2 regions of the Candidatus Brocadia sinica JPN1 genome follow, and region 1 is predicted to be linked to the other one. Evidence: riboswitches for the same ligand, from Rfam matches in the RefSeq annotation. Region 1 holds a riboswitch; the other holds the start of a gene.
The links. Region 1 has a riboswitch for cyclic di-GMP ahead of BROSI_RS02580 (hypothetical protein). Riboswitches for the same ligand answer to the same signal wherever they lie in the genome.
Positions count from the first base shown of each region.

Region 2: it holds a riboswitch for cyclic di-GMP, as region 1 does, so the genes downstream of both, BROSI_RS17605 (hypothetical protein) here and BROSI_RS02580 (hypothetical protein) in region 1, are expected to answer to the same signal.

Region 1 covers NZ_BAFN01000001.1:562,942-572,709, forward strand. The annotation lists gene BROSI_RS02555 (hypothetical protein) at 1-140, shown strand, start outside; gene BROSI_RS19630 (hypothetical protein) at 420-602, opposite strand; gene BROSI_RS02565 (tetratricopeptide repeat protein) at 719-1,741, opposite strand; gene BROSI_RS02570 (hypothetical protein) at 2,063-2,473, opposite strand; gene BROSI_RS02575 (alpha/beta hydrolase) at 2,531-3,334, opposite strand; gene BROSI_RS02580 (hypothetical protein) at 3,509-5,008, opposite strand; cyclic di-GMP riboswitch class I at 5,107-5,219, opposite strand; gene BROSI_RS02585 (FAD-dependent oxidoreductase) at 5,504-7,174, shown strand; gene BROSI_RS02590 (YkgJ family cysteine cluster protein) at 7,158-7,727, shown strand; gene BROSI_RS02595 (amidohydrolase family protein) at 7,793-9,037, opposite strand; gene BROSI_RS02600 (DUF2959 family protein) at 9,172-9,768, opposite strand, start outside.
Region 2 covers NZ_BAFN01000001.1:3,829,757-3,837,436, reverse strand. The annotation lists gene BROSI_RS17635 (B12-binding domain-containing radical SAM protein) at 1-178, shown strand, start outside; gene BROSI_RS17630 (glycosyltransferase family 2 protein) at 348-1,403, shown strand; gene purM (phosphoribosylformylglycinamidine cyclo-ligase) at 1,453-2,532, shown strand; gene BROSI_RS17620 (DUF309 domain-containing protein) at 2,607-2,966, shown strand; gene BROSI_RS17615 (ammonia-forming cytochrome c nitrite reductase subunit c552) at 3,081-4,547, opposite strand; gene nrfH (cytochrome c nitrite reductase small subunit) at 4,567-5,037, opposite strand; gene BROSI_RS19360 (MOFRL family protein) at 5,241-5,369, opposite strand; partial or broken gene BROSI_RS17610 (DUF4147 domain-containing protein) at 5,374-5,942, opposite strand; gene BROSI_RS17605 (hypothetical protein) at 6,130-6,399, opposite strand; cyclic di-GMP riboswitch class I at 6,545-6,650, opposite strand; tRNA gene BROSI_RS17600 (tRNA-Pro) at 6,940-7,017, shown strand; gene BROSI_RS17595 (hypothetical protein) at 7,160-7,456, opposite strand; gene BROSI_RS17590 (tetratricopeptide repeat protein) at 7,472-7,680, opposite strand, start outside.

The DNA.
Region 1 (9,768 bases):
CAGGCATGTTAGCGCTGACCACCCTGGCCTATACCGGTGTAAAGAAAATCCACCTCTGCAGCATCGAAGATTACGAAAAAGAAATCATCGGTGGCATACTGATCCTCATAGGAATAATATCGCTCATAGTGCATCATTAAGTACTTCCTCTCGTTCACACGCTCTGCGTGAGAACGAGACACTGGACGCTCAGCGTCCCACACAGAATAATGAAATATGAGAAGTCGATATAAATGTTTTCACGACCTCAGCCCATACTTTGTAACCTTCAAGTGGAAAAGAAAACATTTAAAGACGATAGAATGTACCAATTATGGCAGGAAGGGTTTCATCCATAACGAATACAATCGGAAGCAATGATGCTACAGAAATGAAGATTGATAACAATCCGGTGAGAAGGGGCTATGTAGATGATCCTATTACCTCTCGTCTCCCTTTCTTTCCTCCCTCTCCATCTTTTCTAAGCGCAATAGTAACCAGATGGATGCACCAATGGCAAAGGGCAAGAGGATGTATTGAATAATTTCAAGTTTTGACCGTGGCGTTGGCGGAAGCTCTGGGGGAGGAACCGGCGAGGATTGCACCTGCTGAGTAGTACTCATTGAGTTTGTTTGGGTCCCCTGTGCCAGAATGGCAAAAACGGGATATGCAATATTTGATATGAGCAACAGGCAGAAGGCTATAAATACAGTTTTCACGGTTGAATTCAAGCTCGATTTTATTTAATAAAGAGTAACTTCTTGTACATGTCATATTCATCCTGAGCTTCTTTCAATTTGCCCAGCTTATTATAAGTATCACCCAGCAGAAGATGTGCATTGGCATTCCCGGGGTCCAGTTCCAGCAATTTCTCGCACGTGACAACTGCATCGTTATATAATCCCTTTTTATTGTAAGCAAACGCGAGATTATATCGTGCTTCATGATTTTTAGGATTTATGGTTACAATCTTCTTGAAAACCTCAATGGCCTCATCAAACATCTCTTTATCATTGTAAATAACCCCGAGATTATAATAAGCATCGTCATAGCTGGGATTGATTTTCAGGGCCTGCCGGTAACATACTGCCGCCTTATCAAAAAGTTTCTTTTCACCATAAAGACAACCCAGATTATAATAAACCCCGGCATTATTGGGATTCAATGCTACATATCTTTCAAGCGCGACGATAGCATCACCAGCCATCCGCCTCTTAACATAAAAACTTCCCAGGTGGAGATACGCTTCAGAATCATTGGGATTTAATTCAATCACTTTTTTAAAGGAAGTTATTGCCTCATTCGTCATACCAAGTTTGTTACAAGCCAAAGCTTTCTTTTTATATGCATCGACCATCGTGGCATCCATCTCTGTTGCCTTGTTAAAGGACTCAACGGCCTCTTCTAACCGACCCTGATTAAAGAGTTCTAAACCTTCGCTATAAAGGTCCTGAGCCGTAACCGGCTTAACAACAGGCAACGTAACAGGCGGAGTTTGGACAATTTGAGGAGTTTGTACAACCAGCGGAGATCGCTCAACCTCAACGGCGGGAGTTTCTTCCCTGACTACAGGTGGCAACTGCTGCTCTTCAACGGGCGTTGAAATAATCTCTTTAAATTCCACAGGTTTTTCAACCGCATCCTCTTTCTTACCGCATCCGTAACAGGTGATTAAAAAAATACACAGAGAAAAAGTTAAACCATTGCAAACCGATTTTAAAGAATAACAGACATCTGCCCTGCATGGATTTTTCATATTCATACTCTTGTATTTTCCTGAAAGTTGGCAATTTTAAAGTAGACAGCATTGTAGTATGACAAGAAAAATTGTCAAGAAAAAATGCAGAACGATGTTGTTAAGAAAGAGTACATGGGGCAATGCTTTTCATAAGTAACCAAATTAATTGCCCCATGTCTTTATCTAAAATATCATTATGAGCATCAGGTGGTTTATTTGCTCCCTTGTTTGAATTGTACCCGTCGACGATAATACTTGCATCAATCATTATTACTTTTCTCTTATCTTCTTTCGGTATCGATGATAATTTCTCCAAATCTGTTTTGTAATTATTTGTCCATTCGATTACCCGAAATACATCTTTGTTTTTTCTTTCCTTGCATACGCTAAACCATATTTGCCGCCCACATGCCGCGCGCCGGTAATAAAACGTGCGGTTTGATTTGCCAGGTCATATCGGGACGTTGTCAGTGTGAAAACAGTAGGATACTCGTTAAATGCTGCATAAGGAGAGCCTTCCCATCCTTCTTCTTTAACAAACCTTTTTGCGCTGAACGCCCCCTGTAATCCTATAAAAAGATCCACGTGTGATTCTGATGAACTATTGCGCAATTCAGGTTTTATATATTCCTTACTAAAAATTGCCTGAGAAAGGAGACGCGCTCCCATGCTGTGACCTATGGCAACAATCCCGGGACTAAAATCTTTTTTATATTCTTTCTCACAATAGTCCTTAAATTCTTCTTTTGCCGGCAATACAACGTTATGAATAATCCAATTTGCCAGCGTACATCCAATTTCATCCGCATCGTCTTATTTGGTAAAATAACTGAAAAGAAATGAGGTGTTTTTTTTCAGCCAACTATTTTCTATTCCGAACCATACGGAAGGCCATGTAAAACCAATTACAAGAGGTTTAAAGCAATCGTTTTGCTCTTTCCTGGCAACCTCTTTAATATTATCAAGTATGGTATTATAGCGATATATTGATTCCTGCTGATTGTTATTCCAACCCATAGGAAAAACAATAATGTGAGAATATGGCCTTTCCTGCTTTTCCGGCTCTTTACGCCATGCCTGCACTTTTTCCGTTAAATCACTTACCAGCCTTTCTTTTAAGCGTTCAAGCGCCTCATATCCATCCTCGTAATTTAAGTTATCATTCTTATAAACGTCATAGGCATTATAAAGAAAGTATGGCTTTCTGTGTGTATTAAAAGGACTGTTATCCGGTTCTTCAAAATAACGCGCAATATGAGTTATTAACATTGCCGTGCAGTACTTTGTATATTTCACAAAATTTTTATTTCTTTTCTGTATCGCCTCCTTAATTTGACTGTTTTCACTATTTTCATCTAATTCAGGAATGAGTGAAAATCGGTCCGGATAATGCCGCTGTGGAATTCCTCCCAATGATTCTCTTTCCCTTTTTTCAATACCAATAAGATAACCATCGTTTTTTAATGAGAGATGTGATATCCGGGCAAGGTCACTATAAGCCAGATACGTTTGTATTTTGGTGTTTTCGTAAATGTTTCTTGTTTGCATTTTATTGCCCGTGCATCCGGTAATAATTGATATTGAAAATAGCACGCTGACAAAAATATGTTTTCTCATTGTTACTCTCCCGGTTGCTGAATCAATCCGAAAAGAATCCCCCCATTAACTATGATAACGCCGGTTATCTTCCAAGCGTACATTTATAGACCCGCAATAGATTTCATTGGTGAACAGAACTATACTCCACAAGCAATGATGGAAATATTATTCTGTTACACCGCTAAGCCCGCCTCAATTTAAACGATTTACCTCTATTGATTCTATATATAATTCTTTCTCTGTAGATTTTTTGAGATTCACCTTGAAAATCACACCGCGAACGCCAACAGCTATAGGCCTATCAAAGAAACGCCGCAAACCAACCGCAGTATCTGAGGCAGACACCACGTTAACAGACCCACCCGGAACCGACTGATTTCCCAAGTTTTTGTTGTACTCATTTATTTTCTTTGCCAGTGAGAACGCATCATCTTCTTCTGTTATCTCTATATTCTCAACAATAGTCCGTCCTTCTGTGTCTTCTATAGTGGGAGAAGTTAATGATGGCGCTGATGTTTCCACTCCTGCTGTTGAAGTTCCTTCAGCTTCTGGTTCCTGTGGTATTGTTGTCTTTTCCTTGCCCTTTTTTGGCTGCGTTCCGGTGGTTTTCGATTCTTTAGAGGCTCTAATCTTTGTTAGCCTATCTAATTCCTTCAGCATCTTTGTTGTAATAGGTTGAACGTTTGCGGCGCCACCGCCAAACCTTCTTTTCCGAATATTCATATCGATTGCCCTGGCATAATACACTTCATTAATTACCGCTATCCAAATGTAATCGCTATCCTTTTTAATCTTTTCAATGAATTCGGCAGATAGAGATCGATTCTCCAATATTTCCCTGCCTGCTTCATTAAACTGTGACCGGGCCAACTTCAAAGTTATATAGTTTATACCAGAAATTCCTCTAATTCCTTCGGCACTGTTCGTTGCAATTTTATAATCATACGGTTCAAGAATAAAATTGTTTTCTTTCCCGAGTTTTAATGAATCAGTTCGAAAGAAAATATCTGTAAGTAGCCTGGCAGGAATAGCATAAGACTCTGCTGAGGGAATTTTTAAAGAAACCTCCCCTATTTTATTCAATGAAAATCCAAGGGCGACATTTAAATATTCAATCGGGACTAATGCATTTACATCGGCTTGCGTAATGTTGGTAACGGTAAATTCGGGAAAAGCCACTTGCCTTAACCGGTTACAATCACCACCGGTAAAAACATCCTGATCACTTGTTGCAACCGGCATTATAGAGACATCCGCCAAGTGCGCTTCATCCTTAGAAATGGATTTTTTCATGGCATCCGTTGTGCTTGGAAACGAAAAACGGTTTGTATAAAAATCATTTGCCAGGGTTGACGTACCATTCATGGATTTTAATTCATAGAGAACATTGGTAACCCAGATCCCTGCCTTGCCTAATCCCCCTACCTGTTCAATTAACTCAGTTTCATACGGATGTGTTGGAAGCAGCCAAATGTCTCCTGCCTGCACATCTTCACGGGGAGGGAAGACGGGGAAAATACCTTCTTCAGACATGGTTCTTGTCCATTCTTTATATATCAGTCCACTCTTAAATTCCCGGGAACTACATCCAGAGAATCCCATAATCGCGGCCAAACAGAAAGGCAAAGAAATTTTCTTTATGGCTCTAAAAGCATTCCTAATGCCCTGCTTCAAAATCATTGGCTTCTTCATAAAACCCTCCGATTCTTAAAATATGAGTTTAGTTTCTTCTCTTGATGATACGTCAAGAAAACAAAAAAGCCTTACCGCCAGGATATTCTATAGAAATCTTCGGCAGTAAGGCTATCTTTTTTGGAAGTAAGGTTGTCTTTTTTACATCCATGTAAGCTAAAGACCCTCCCTTTGCGTCCCCTGTTCTCCCAGGGTTTTGCTCTTTTCGTATATTTTTGCTTTTCAGAAATCAGCAAAAACCATCCGCAAATTTCAGGGTAAATCTACCACAAACAAACGCATTGTCAAGAAAATACCAGGTTAAAGATACAAGGTTTACTGTGGATTTTTCTTGATTGTTTCTTTACGCTTTTCTGATATGATAATAACACTTCTCAGTAATTCTTGTAGTACCACCTTTTAAAAATTTCTTTTTTACAAATTTTACAACCCCTTTCTCTTCCTTTTTAGGGGGGATTTGGATGCGGCTTTGCAAAACTATGAATTGAGACAACTATGGTAAACAATGTCAAACATCTGATAATCATTGGCGGTGTCGCGGCCGGGATGAAGGCGGCGGCCAAGGCACGGCGTGAGTCGCCTGCGATGAAAATTACTGTCATAACAGACGAACAATACATCTCCTACGCGGGTTGTGGCATGCCCTATTTTATCGGGGATATCATCAGGGATTCAAAAAAACTCATCCTTCGGGAACCGATCTATTTTAAGAACATGCATAACATTACCGTCCTTACCAGGCATCTGGCAACGGCCATTGACACCATGTCCAAACAGGTAAGGGCCAGGGACATTGAAAAGGGCCAAGAACTTGTCTTCGATTATGACAAGCTCATCATTGCCACAGGGGCACAACCCATTGTTCCTCCCCTCCCAGGCATTTCTCTGAATAACATCTTTACGTTAAGAACGATTGATGACACATTAAAGATACGGGCTTTTGTGGATGGCGGGCAGGTAAAAAACGCTGTAATCGTGGGTGGCGGACTTATTGGTATGGAAATGGTGGAAAATCTGGTTCTGCGAGGTATTAAGGTGACCGTTGTTGAACTCCTGGATCAAATCTTGCCCCCGCTGGACAAGGATATGGCATCAATTGTTCAGAAGTACTTAATGGGAAAAGGCATCGAGATCATCACATCGGATGGTGTAAAGTCCTTCGAGGGAAATGACAATACGGTAATAAAAGTTATTACTGACAAACGGCAGTTGCCTGCAGACATGGTTATTCTCTCCATCGGCATAAAACCCAATATCAAACTGGCTCAGGAGTCTGGTATAGAGATTGGCACAGCACGGGCCATAAAGGTAAATGAGCGTATGGAGACAAACATCCCTGGGGTATATGCTGTTGGGGATTGCGCAGAAAATATCCATTTAGTAACTGGCAAACCAGCGTGGATTGCGTTAGGTTCAACAGCAGCCAAAATGGGACGTGTTGCCGCTATCAATGCAACAGGTGGCTCTGATACCTTTAGGGGTGTCCTGGGGACCTTGATTGTAAAGATTTTTGAATTGAATGTCGGAAAGGTAGGTCTCTCCGAGCGGGAGGCCGTAAAGGAAGGGTTTCTGGTCGAATCTGCTATTGTCCCGGCAGGAGATAAGGCCCATTACTACCCTGAGACAAGGGACATTATTATCAAACTCATTGCCGATAAGACTACAAAAAAACTCCTGGGAGCAGAAATCGTTGGGGAAGGTGTGGTCGATAAACGCATTGATATTATCGCAACAGCTCTTACTTTTGGCGCAACGGTTGACCAAATCTCCAAGCTCGACCTGGCCTATGCCCCTCCTTACGCCATGTCCATGGATGCTATTATTGTGGCTGCCAATGTTTTGGGCAATAAATTATCTGGAAAGACGGAGGGCATCCTTCCCCATCAGGTTGCAGAAAGGCTGGATCGAAACGAGGATTTTGTATTGCTTGATGTAAGGACAGACTTAGAGTATAAGAGCGGCCATATCAAGGGATCTAAACACATTCCCCTGGATAAACTTGCATCACGGGCTCATGAACTCGACATCTCCGGGGAAATTATCACTTACTGCCGTGCAGGCCTGCGAGCTGCACAGGCCTATCGCATCTTAAAAAATGCAGGATTTAGCAATGTGAAGTACATGGATGGCAGCATTCTGGCATGGACGTATGGAATGGAAAAATAATACTTTTACAAAAAATATAGTATTTATGGATAAAGAAAAGCTATTTACGGTGTATCATGAAATTTATGCAACAAATTTTGGTTTCATGTCATGCATAGAAAAATGTGATGGCAGGTGCGAACAGAAGCCGTTGTCCGTGCTCTTGCCGTATGAGAATGAATTTATCTTTACACGGAGCGGCAAACATATATGCAATGAAACGCTCAAGTTACCGAAAGGCGCCCTCGAAATTATTGGCAATACCTGCAACTTTACCGATGGCGTACAATGCTTTATCCACACGCATCGTCCCATTGCCTGCCGCTTGTATCCCTTCTATCCAAATTTAACAGATAATGATGAATTAGAACTGCTCATCGATGACTACTGTCCGCTTACAGAATCATTGATCAGGGACTCTGCCTATGTATCTAATATCATATCGGCATTAAACAAGCTTATACCTTTAATCGATAAGGATTACTGGAAGATGCTGAACCAAATACCGTCACACCTCTGGGATGATACCTGTAAGGTAAGGCGTGTGTGCGTATTGGCTAAAGACTTGCAATGAACCGTACCCGTCATAATTTTCAATCAGAGTTGCGACGTAGACGCGCCAGAAAGTTTATAACACCTTTAGATGGAAGATGCCTGATAGCAAATACTGCCGGAAATGAGGGTAAATATATTTTTTGAGGCGGCATCGAAAAGTTGGCTGTAAACATCCTTTTGACTACCATCCGGCAATCTGATTCCACAGAGGTCTGCCTCAAAACCCTCCCTGATTTGTCCCACGTGTGATTCAAGGCCAAGCGCCTTTGCCCCATTTATCGTAGCCATAGAGAGTAAGGTTTGTGGTGAAATAGCATAGTGAAGAGATAAGAATTTCATCTCGTCCAGGATGCTTAAGGTGTCGTTGCTTGCCAGACTGTCGGTGCCCAGTCCGACAGTGATCCCTGCTTCCAACAGCTTCCGTACGGGATGGTTTGTGTGTCCAAAAAAACGGTGGCTCCTGGGACAAAACGCAACACTTGCCCTGAAAAATTTCATCAGGGAGATTTCTTCTTCGGTAATATAATTGCAATGGATAAGGATCGGATGATTATCTAAAATCCCTGTTCCCTTCAGATATTCTATGGGAGTAAGTCCCGGTGGTTGCCAGTTCGCTGGCATAGCACGCAACTGCCGTAAAAAGGCGGGAAAATTCCCCGTGCCCTTTGCCAGAAATTCAATCTCGTCCTGTGTCTCTGCAATGTGTGTACAAAGAAACATACCCGTCTGTCTGGCAAATCGAGCCACTGCCTCGTATAACTCCTTCGAAACGGAATACGGCGCATGGGGGGAGAGCCCTGCACGAAACAAAATATCTGTTCCATATTCATGCGTTAACAATTCAGATTGAATTTTTGCAAGAACATCCTTTGCATGGTCGGGATTCAGGTCAATGACTTCTTTATAAACAACCTTACGTAAAGGACTCTTTTTTAATACAGAAAAAGAATACTCAGTATTGGCAATGTCTGCAACCGTGGTAGTACCTGCCTCAATGCAAAGCTTAATCCCTTTTTCTATCGACGAGGTATAGTCCCCTTCTTTCCATCGTATCCTTGCCCCTATTAATTGAAAGACCCAGTGGGTAAAATTATTCGTTGGTTTAATGTGATTATGCAGGCTGGTTAAATCAAGGTGGGTATGAATGTTGATAAATCCCGGAATGATTACGGCATTTCCCAAATCAATAATCTTATCAATCCCGGCAAGCGCCTTGATTTCGTCAAAGGTGCCAGTGCGGTATATCTTTGTACCGTTAACGGCCACCGCCCCGTTCTCAATACATCTTTCCGGATTGAGAATGAGATACTTCGACCTTATCATGAGCATAGTAATATTTTATTCAACAATTGCATTAAATTTGAACGATGTTGGTAAACTCTCAAAATAGCTGCGTTCGTTTTCATCCTTTCAAGCATTATACTTTATCTTTGAGTGTTGAATGGCTGAAACTCATCGCTGACTTATTCTATCGATAGTCCCACTCTTGACGATAAGGCATTTGTAACACGATCAACCTCATCGGCTAATTCCTGGAGTTTTGCCATTACTGTTTTTGCATTTTCGTTTGCCTTTGTAATATAGGGTTTTAGTGTTACAATCCCCGTTGTGGTAAGATCATTGCCAAGCGCTGTTTTTATATCTGTCAGATCACTAATGAAAGGTTGATACGTACTCTGCACTTTTTGCGCCAGGTTTGTGATACGGCTAAATGTATTGCTCACTTCCCCGCGCCGTTCTTTTCCCTTTGAACGTAATTCTGAATTGATGATGTTTGATAACTCTTTCTCCCAGGTATCGAAATATTGTTTCCCTTTCATAGCCATATCATCAGCATGTTTACTCATATTGCGCGAGTTTTCTGTTGTACGGTCCAGTTGTTTTACAAAATTTTTATAAGGCTTGTAAAGATCTCCCTCTCCGGTTTTTGCAATCTGGTTCAGCGCCGTAAGAGTCTCAGTTACCTGATTGAGATTCTTCGACAGTTCTTTGCGGAATTCTTCAATGCTTGATACCGCCTTTTGTTTTTTTTCAGGACCGGTTGTGGCACAACCAGAAAA
Region 2 (7,680 bases), 3.3 Mb from region 1:
TGTCAATGTAGCAAAGGAGGCCAATATCGCCTATCCTCATCTTGGCAAGGCTGACTTAGAAAATGCCGTACGACGTGCCAATTTTGAATTTTTTTTAACGCCCCGTTTTATTCTGAAAAACATACGGCGATTAGGTTCCCTGGATTCCTTAAAGGCCATCTTCAGAAAGCTCTTTTAGAGACATGATTTTATGTACAACAACTCCCAAAAAAGTATACATATTTTTCATCCTCCCCTGCACTCCTCACGTCAAACGAGGGGAATCCTGAGCTTTCTGGACAGTTCCAAAGATAGAGAAAAAATTCCCTCTCCCACAAGGGGAGAGGGCTAGGGTGAGGGGATTTTTGATGAAATTTTCCATCCTCGTTCCTGCATACAATGAAGAACAACCCATCTCATCCTGTCTCAATTCCCTCACTTCGCTTACTTACGGCGATAAGGAAATCATTGTTATTGACGATGCCTCGACTGATAGTACTGTTCAGTCTGTAGAGAGATTTTTGGATAAAGGGGTAATTTTGGCCAGGCGGAAAAAAAACGGCGGAAGGGCTGCTGCCCTGAACTCCGGGTTGCAAAAGGCTACAGGTGACATTATTATCACAACGGATGCCGATACAGTTGTACCCGCTGATTGGTTACAAAGGTTTAAATCACATTTTAAACGACAAGGTGTCATTGCAGTAGGTGGAGCTTATCAGTCTCATAACAAGGATAAACCATTGGCAAATGCGACGAGTGTCCTGGATCAAATATTGAATGGGGTCTTTAGGAAGTCGCTTGTGCCCAATAAGCTGTCTGGCGTAAATTCAGCTATTCGTAGAAATGCACTATTAGATTTAGGAGGTTTTAACGAAAATTCATGGTGGAGTGAGGATTCTGAGTTAGGATGGAAATTACGGAGGGTAGGTACGGTTGTTTATGATCCCAACAATATTGTGAGTACCCAATATCCAGATACATGGTCAGGTATCTGGAGGAGAAAGTTTTACTGGGGATATGCAATGGGCCTGAAATTTCGTGAACAAATGCCATTTAATATAAAACTATGGATACGACCTATGTTATTCATGGCGCTTTTTCTAAGCCTCTTAACATTTCTGGTAACGATACCGTATGGAATACGCATGTATTTCGTGCCAGGTTTGATCTTCTTACTTTTATTAAATTTATTGACACTCATTTACGTTCCATTAGGTGCCGTCGTTATGGCTAGAAATAGAGATCGTGCATCGTTAAAAACATTACCTGTGCTTGCAGTTTTACCCCTCGTACGTGAGTTTGCGTATGTATTTGGCATGTGTCTGGGTTTTTGTAAAGGCAGGGTGGGTTCAATAAAGCCTTCGTGGAAGGAAAAAACAAACTACAAAGATACAGAGGACACAGAGAAAAAAATATTAATTTAATTATGATAAGAGTGAACGGCTGTCTGCCTTACTTTACGAAGGACAACTTATGACAAAAAAAACCAAGAAAACAACAAAGGGACTTTCTTACAGAGATGCTGGTGTTGATATTGACACAAAAGGTCAATTTACCACAGATATTTACTCAAAAATGAAAACGACCTTCAGTCCGAGGGTAATTGAAAATCCTGATGGATTTGGCGGACTATTTGCGCTAAATTCTCGACTTAAGAAATATCGCCAACCCGTACTCGTCTCCTCCACCGACGGTGTGGGTACCAAATTAAAAATTGCCTTTATGATGAATAAACACGATACCATCGGAATCGATCTTGTGGCCATGTGTGTAAATGACATCATTGTATTGGGGGCAGAGCCCCTATTTCTCCTGGATTATCTGGCAAGTAGCAAGATTGTACCGAAGGTCCTGCACGAAGTAATAGATGGTATTGCAGAAGGATGTCGCCAGTCAGGTTGCGCCCTCATTGGCGGTGAAACACCAGAAATGCCAGGGTTTTATCATGATAGCGAATATGACATCGCAGGTTTTGTGGTTGGTGTCGTTGAAAAGGACAAGATTATCAATGGCAAAACAATAAAACCCGGAGATATGGTGATAGGTTTAAGTTCGAGCGGTATCCACAGCAATGGGTTTTCTCTTGTAAGAAAGGTTTTCTTTGACAAAGCAAAGATGAAAACAACCCAGAGTCTTAGTAAATACGGATTGAATACTACCCTGGGAGCAGAATTGATAAAACCAACTAAAATCTACGTGAAATCGATTTTGAAAGTGTTGAATAAACATAAGACTAAGAAGATCGTAAAGGGGATGGCTCATATTACAGGGGGCGGGCTCCTGGAAAATATACCTCGTATCTTACCGGAAGGTTGTGCTGTTCAGCTGGAAAGAAATAGATGGGACGTTCCGAAGATATTTGACATCATCCAGAATGTAGGTGGCGTTAATGATCAGGAAATGCTTCGTGTATTTAACATGGGTATTGGGATGGTATTGATGGTATCCAAATCAGATGCCGAAACTCTCTTAGATGATCTTAGACATGCAAAAGAACCAGGAATGGTTATTGGTGAAGTTACGAGAGGAGATAGGATTGTACACATTGTATGAAAGAATTTACTCAATACCTTAACGTGGCATAGCCACAACAAAATTGGGAAAAAAGTTTTAACACGGTAACAGTTATGAATATAGACATGGATAAATTTGAGGAAGGCATCAAATTCTTCAATGAAGGGAATTATTTCGAAGCCCATGAAACATGGGAAGATCAATGGCGTGGTATTGAAAACTCACCCGAAAAATATTTCATTCAAGGATTGATCATGGTTGCGGTAGCACTCCATCACTACAAACGGAAAAATTATATCGGAACTTCAAGACTTCTCGAAAAAGGCATTAAACTTTTAAAAAAATTGGAAGGGATAAAAATAAAAATTGATCTGGATGATTTCCTGAAAGAGATAGTCACGTTTCAGGGAAAAGTTAAGTCATCCCAAAAATGCATATCAGATAAGGAACTCCCAAGAATTAAAAGACTATAGAATGGTTAATATTTTAACGCTAAGGAACGGTAAAATGGCAAAGAACTATATTCATGTTTTAAAAATATACCTGCAATGGCTGATAATATTGGCAAGACGGATTTTATCTCTCTGTCAGTTGGCCTTTACAGGTTTATCTTTTGCTGTTGCCGTAGTTTGTAATTTCAGTATCTCAAGCTGCCCTTGCCGCGCATAATCAATTGCTTCACCCAGTATACGTGCGGCTTCTTGTGGAGCGTGGAAACCCATTGAATTTTCTGCTGCCACAAAGTCCAGTCGCCACTGCGCCTTACGGTGTAAGGTTTGCGCCGCTTTCAATTGTTCCTCAGGTATACCAGATTCTTGCGCCCGTTGTACATCATGAATAAGGGCAACCACCGCGACCTCAGCACGAACCATTAAGTCTCTTGTGCGGTCCTGAATCAATTCAACACGCGACTTAAGTTCCGATTCGCTAAAATGATGACAGGTTTGACATGCATTGGAAACGTTCAATAACGGACTGCGCACATTGTGGTCGCTGATTTTGATTGCTCCGTCCCGTTTGTAAGGCATATGGCAGTCCGCACATGCCACACCGCTACGGGCATGAATCCCCTGACTCCACATTTCAAATTCAGGATGCTGGGCTTTGAGTACCGGCGCACCGGTAGCTTTGTGAGTCCAATCTTTAAAGCCCGTTTCATCATAATAGCCTTCGATCTGGTCTACCCTCATACCTTTTTGCCAGGGATACGTTAAGAGTTTCCCTTCGCCTTTAAAGTAATACTCAACATGGCATTGGCCACAGGCAAATGAACGCATCTCCTGTCGTGTCGCCATCACATTAACATCATACTCAGCTTTACGCCCTTCTTTACGCCAGCGTTCAATGCTGGGTAAATGGGGTAATGGATAATCCGATCTGGCTAACTCTCGAATCGCATTGAGAAAGGCAGGCCTGGTAACGCGTAATTGCATGGTCTCCGGATCATGGCAATCAATACAGGAGACAGGATGGGAGACCATCTTGCGCGCCTCATCATATGGCATGGCACAGACTATTTCAAAACCTTTCATAATTTGCTCTTGCCGATGTGCTTTATCCGCAGGTATACCTGCCTGAATGCCAGCCTCCCGGTAAGCAGGCAGGACAGATGAATGACAATGCAGACATGCGCCCGGTTGTTTGACAATTTTAATCCGTTCCGTTATATCCTGATCAGAGAGCATGTAGGCATGGCCCCGATCCTCACGATAATCCACACCAAAGGCATAGCCTTTAAAGATTTCACGCCAGTGCGGGTCTTCTTCAAGCTTATTGAAGGCATCACTTCCACCGTGTCTGGTCCGTTCTGTATCGACTGTCCGGCGATAACCATCGTATTGACGCGGGTAATTTTTACCCCAGATAACAGGGTCAACGGTATCCTCAGTCACTTCCACCACGCGAAATACATGCTGCTTCGCCTCTTCTTTGCGCCGGGTAACGTTTTTTAACAGAAGAATAACTCCCACCGTTGCAACTGCAACTACAACAATTATTAGCAGATAGAAAATCTTCGTACTAGCTCGAAAATGAACTGGCGATTGACGATTCATGGCTTTGTTTCTCCTCAATCTAGCGCGACGGACCGTGACCGACGCTGCTGTGACAATGGATACAATCCAACATTTGCCTATCGTTGCCCGGGTGAGTAGCTATCTCGCTCACGAACTCCCCGTGGCAATACAGACAATTCTTTTGTAAAATGGCACGGTTTTTTGACAGGATCCGAATTGGCTCACTGAAATCCTGCAAGGTAAAACCCTTCGAATGCCAGAAACCGTTTTTTAGTTTTGTGATATATTTTGGCACGAACTCATGTGGTATATGGCAATCGTTGCATGTTGCAACGGCATGATGACTCGCTTTTTGCCATCCATCATATTGTTCACGCATGATATGGCAGTTAACGCAAGCCTTCGGATCGTTCGATAGATAGGATGCCCCATTTGCATAGTAAAATGTGTATCCGCATAAACCGATAAATATTCCCACACAACAACACAGGAAAATAATGCATAAATTTAAACCCGACAGAATTCTCATCGTTCCTCACATTTTTGAGTTGGTGTGAATACACTGAATTTTTTGTGCTGTGAAAGATTATTAACTACTTTTTTGGTAAAAGCGCAAGAAAATAATCTGATTTATTTGACAAGCAATAGCATAATATCCATCACGTTTGTTTTTGTTGGGCCAGTAACGATCTGGTCATTCAACCCTTTAAAAACGAATACGAATTATTATCGTCAAGATATGCTTCTGGATGCTAATCTCTTTGCACGCGTAACGGTAACACCATCTGCAATGGCCCCGGCAGCATCCGTGTTTCCGTCTATACCATCAGTACCCGCGCTGAGAACAACCGTATTTTCCAATCCGTTAATCTCGATTTGCTACGGGAATTCTGTGAAACAATTTATACTTCTTCAAAATCTTTTCACAATCTAAAAAGGTGCTGTGGTCTGGCGATATCAGTCCAGATGCAATGGTATCAAGTTGATTATCCACTACATCTGATAATATTAGTGATGCGATCTTAGCCTTACACATTTTTACTAAACGCCCTCCTTTTACCTGCGAAACATGCTTCCGTACGGCAACTCAAATAAAGCCGACCCACCTCCAGAGATCAGACATATGACAGGATCGCTTTCCCTTGCATCTCTTAAAAGATGAATGATTTCAATTGTGCCTTTTATCCCTGACTCGTCCGGAATCGGATGCCCTGCCATATTAATTTTGACAATCCTGCATGGAGCATCATAACCATATCGTACATTAACAATACCCGCCTTTATCCTTTCCCCCAGCAATTCTTCAAGCGTTACAGCCATGAAACCACTAACCTTGCCAAATCCAACGACATAAATATCCTTATAAGTATTAAGATAATACACCATTTTCCCCATTTTCAGGAAACCACCTGCGAGACAAATATGCCTGCGCATACAAACGTCAGTCTCTACCGCTCGTAGTCCTGCATAAAATATTTCTCGCGCATGTGTCTGTACAGGATTCAATTGCTTCATCATAAAAAGGTAATAGTAAAATTCTAAATAGGCGATAACAAAAAAGGGTTAGGTAACATCCATTACCCAACCCCTTTCGAACAGCAATTAAGGCTTCTGCTATCCCTTAACCGACTGGTGCAAAATCTCCTGTAGGACTGCCATCGTTATTATATATTGTCGGCATGTAGAACGTGTTTTCTGCTGCCTGATCTATCTTCTGGTTGCACTTTGGACATCGCCTGTTGTGAGGGCCCCTGCTAATAAATTTTTTCCCACACATGAGACAACTTCTTTCCGCCTTGTCAGTATAGACATTTTTTAGAGAAAGGTTTTTTTCATTGTATTTTTTTAAGGTTTTACGCTTTGATTTTTCTTTATGCTGGACACTCATCATGAACTCCTCAAAAGGTTAGGAAAAGTAAATTACAATCGATTTACAAAACAAAACTCTGTACAATATTGTTCCAAATATTTATATTTTGACATATTCAATCCACAAACAAAGACAGCCTTACTGCAAAGATATTCTATGAAACATCTTCGGCAGTAAGGCTGTCTTTATATTTTTCCTGTCATAGCAGGAAAATATTTTAAAGATCCTTTACTTTGCGTCCCCTGGTTACCCAGGGTTTGCCTTTATCTGAAAGTATACTATGATTTATTGAAAATAGCTTTTATTTAGCAATTATTTTAATCTTATAACGTTCTATGTCAAGGAAAATATTACAAAGCCGTAAATCGACCTAACCTGCCGGAAAATATGGCCTTACCAGTTTAACCCTTACAAAAATATTTACACTGATGTTTCACCATTCTTCCCGCTTTATAATACACCAGAATTTTCATGAAAAATTATTGTTTTTCCTTGTATTTCAATATATAAAACGTATAATACGTAAACTTGAATTGATGTGAACAGTACTAAATTCATCAACGGGGCGTAGCGCAGTTTGGCTAGCGCGCCTGCCTTGGGAGCAGGAGGTCGGAGGTTCAAATCCTCTCGCCCCGACCACTAAAGCAGCTGCATGATCGCCCCCCCCCTTTCACTTTATACTTATAGATAAATTTTTGGATTAGATCTACGATGCCGTCTCTGCGTGTATTTCAGTTTTACGCTATGCAAAAAAGCTGCGCCTATATAAAATACGACTTACCTATTTTGATTTTTTAGATTTTCCTACTTTTTTTGAAACGGCCTTCTTGACTGCCTTCTTTTGTTTTGGTATAGCCGATGGACGGCAAAGCATGTCGCGTTTGGAGGCAAGCCGACCACATGAATCACAGATGTACTTTAAATTAACGATCTGAGGTGCACATACGTGCCGGGGATCACCAGTTACTGTACCGCAAAATTTGCAACTAACAACCTTCTTGGCGGGTACTGGATTACAAAGGTGACCTTTATTTGTCGTTACCAAACCACATGTCTCACACGTATAAACATTTTCCATAACGCCCCTCTCTTTCTATCCGGTTTGTTCCTGATTGGGTTTATATAACATATCAATGCATTTTACCACATCTTCTTCATTTTGAAAGACTTTTCTGAGAAAGGGAATAGCCTCCTTAACATTCCCTTTTTTTAAAAATACCAAACCAAGATTACCATACGCGGCCATTAGTTGTTCATCTATTTGAATAGACTTCTTGTATTGCTCAATAGCTAAATCGTAAT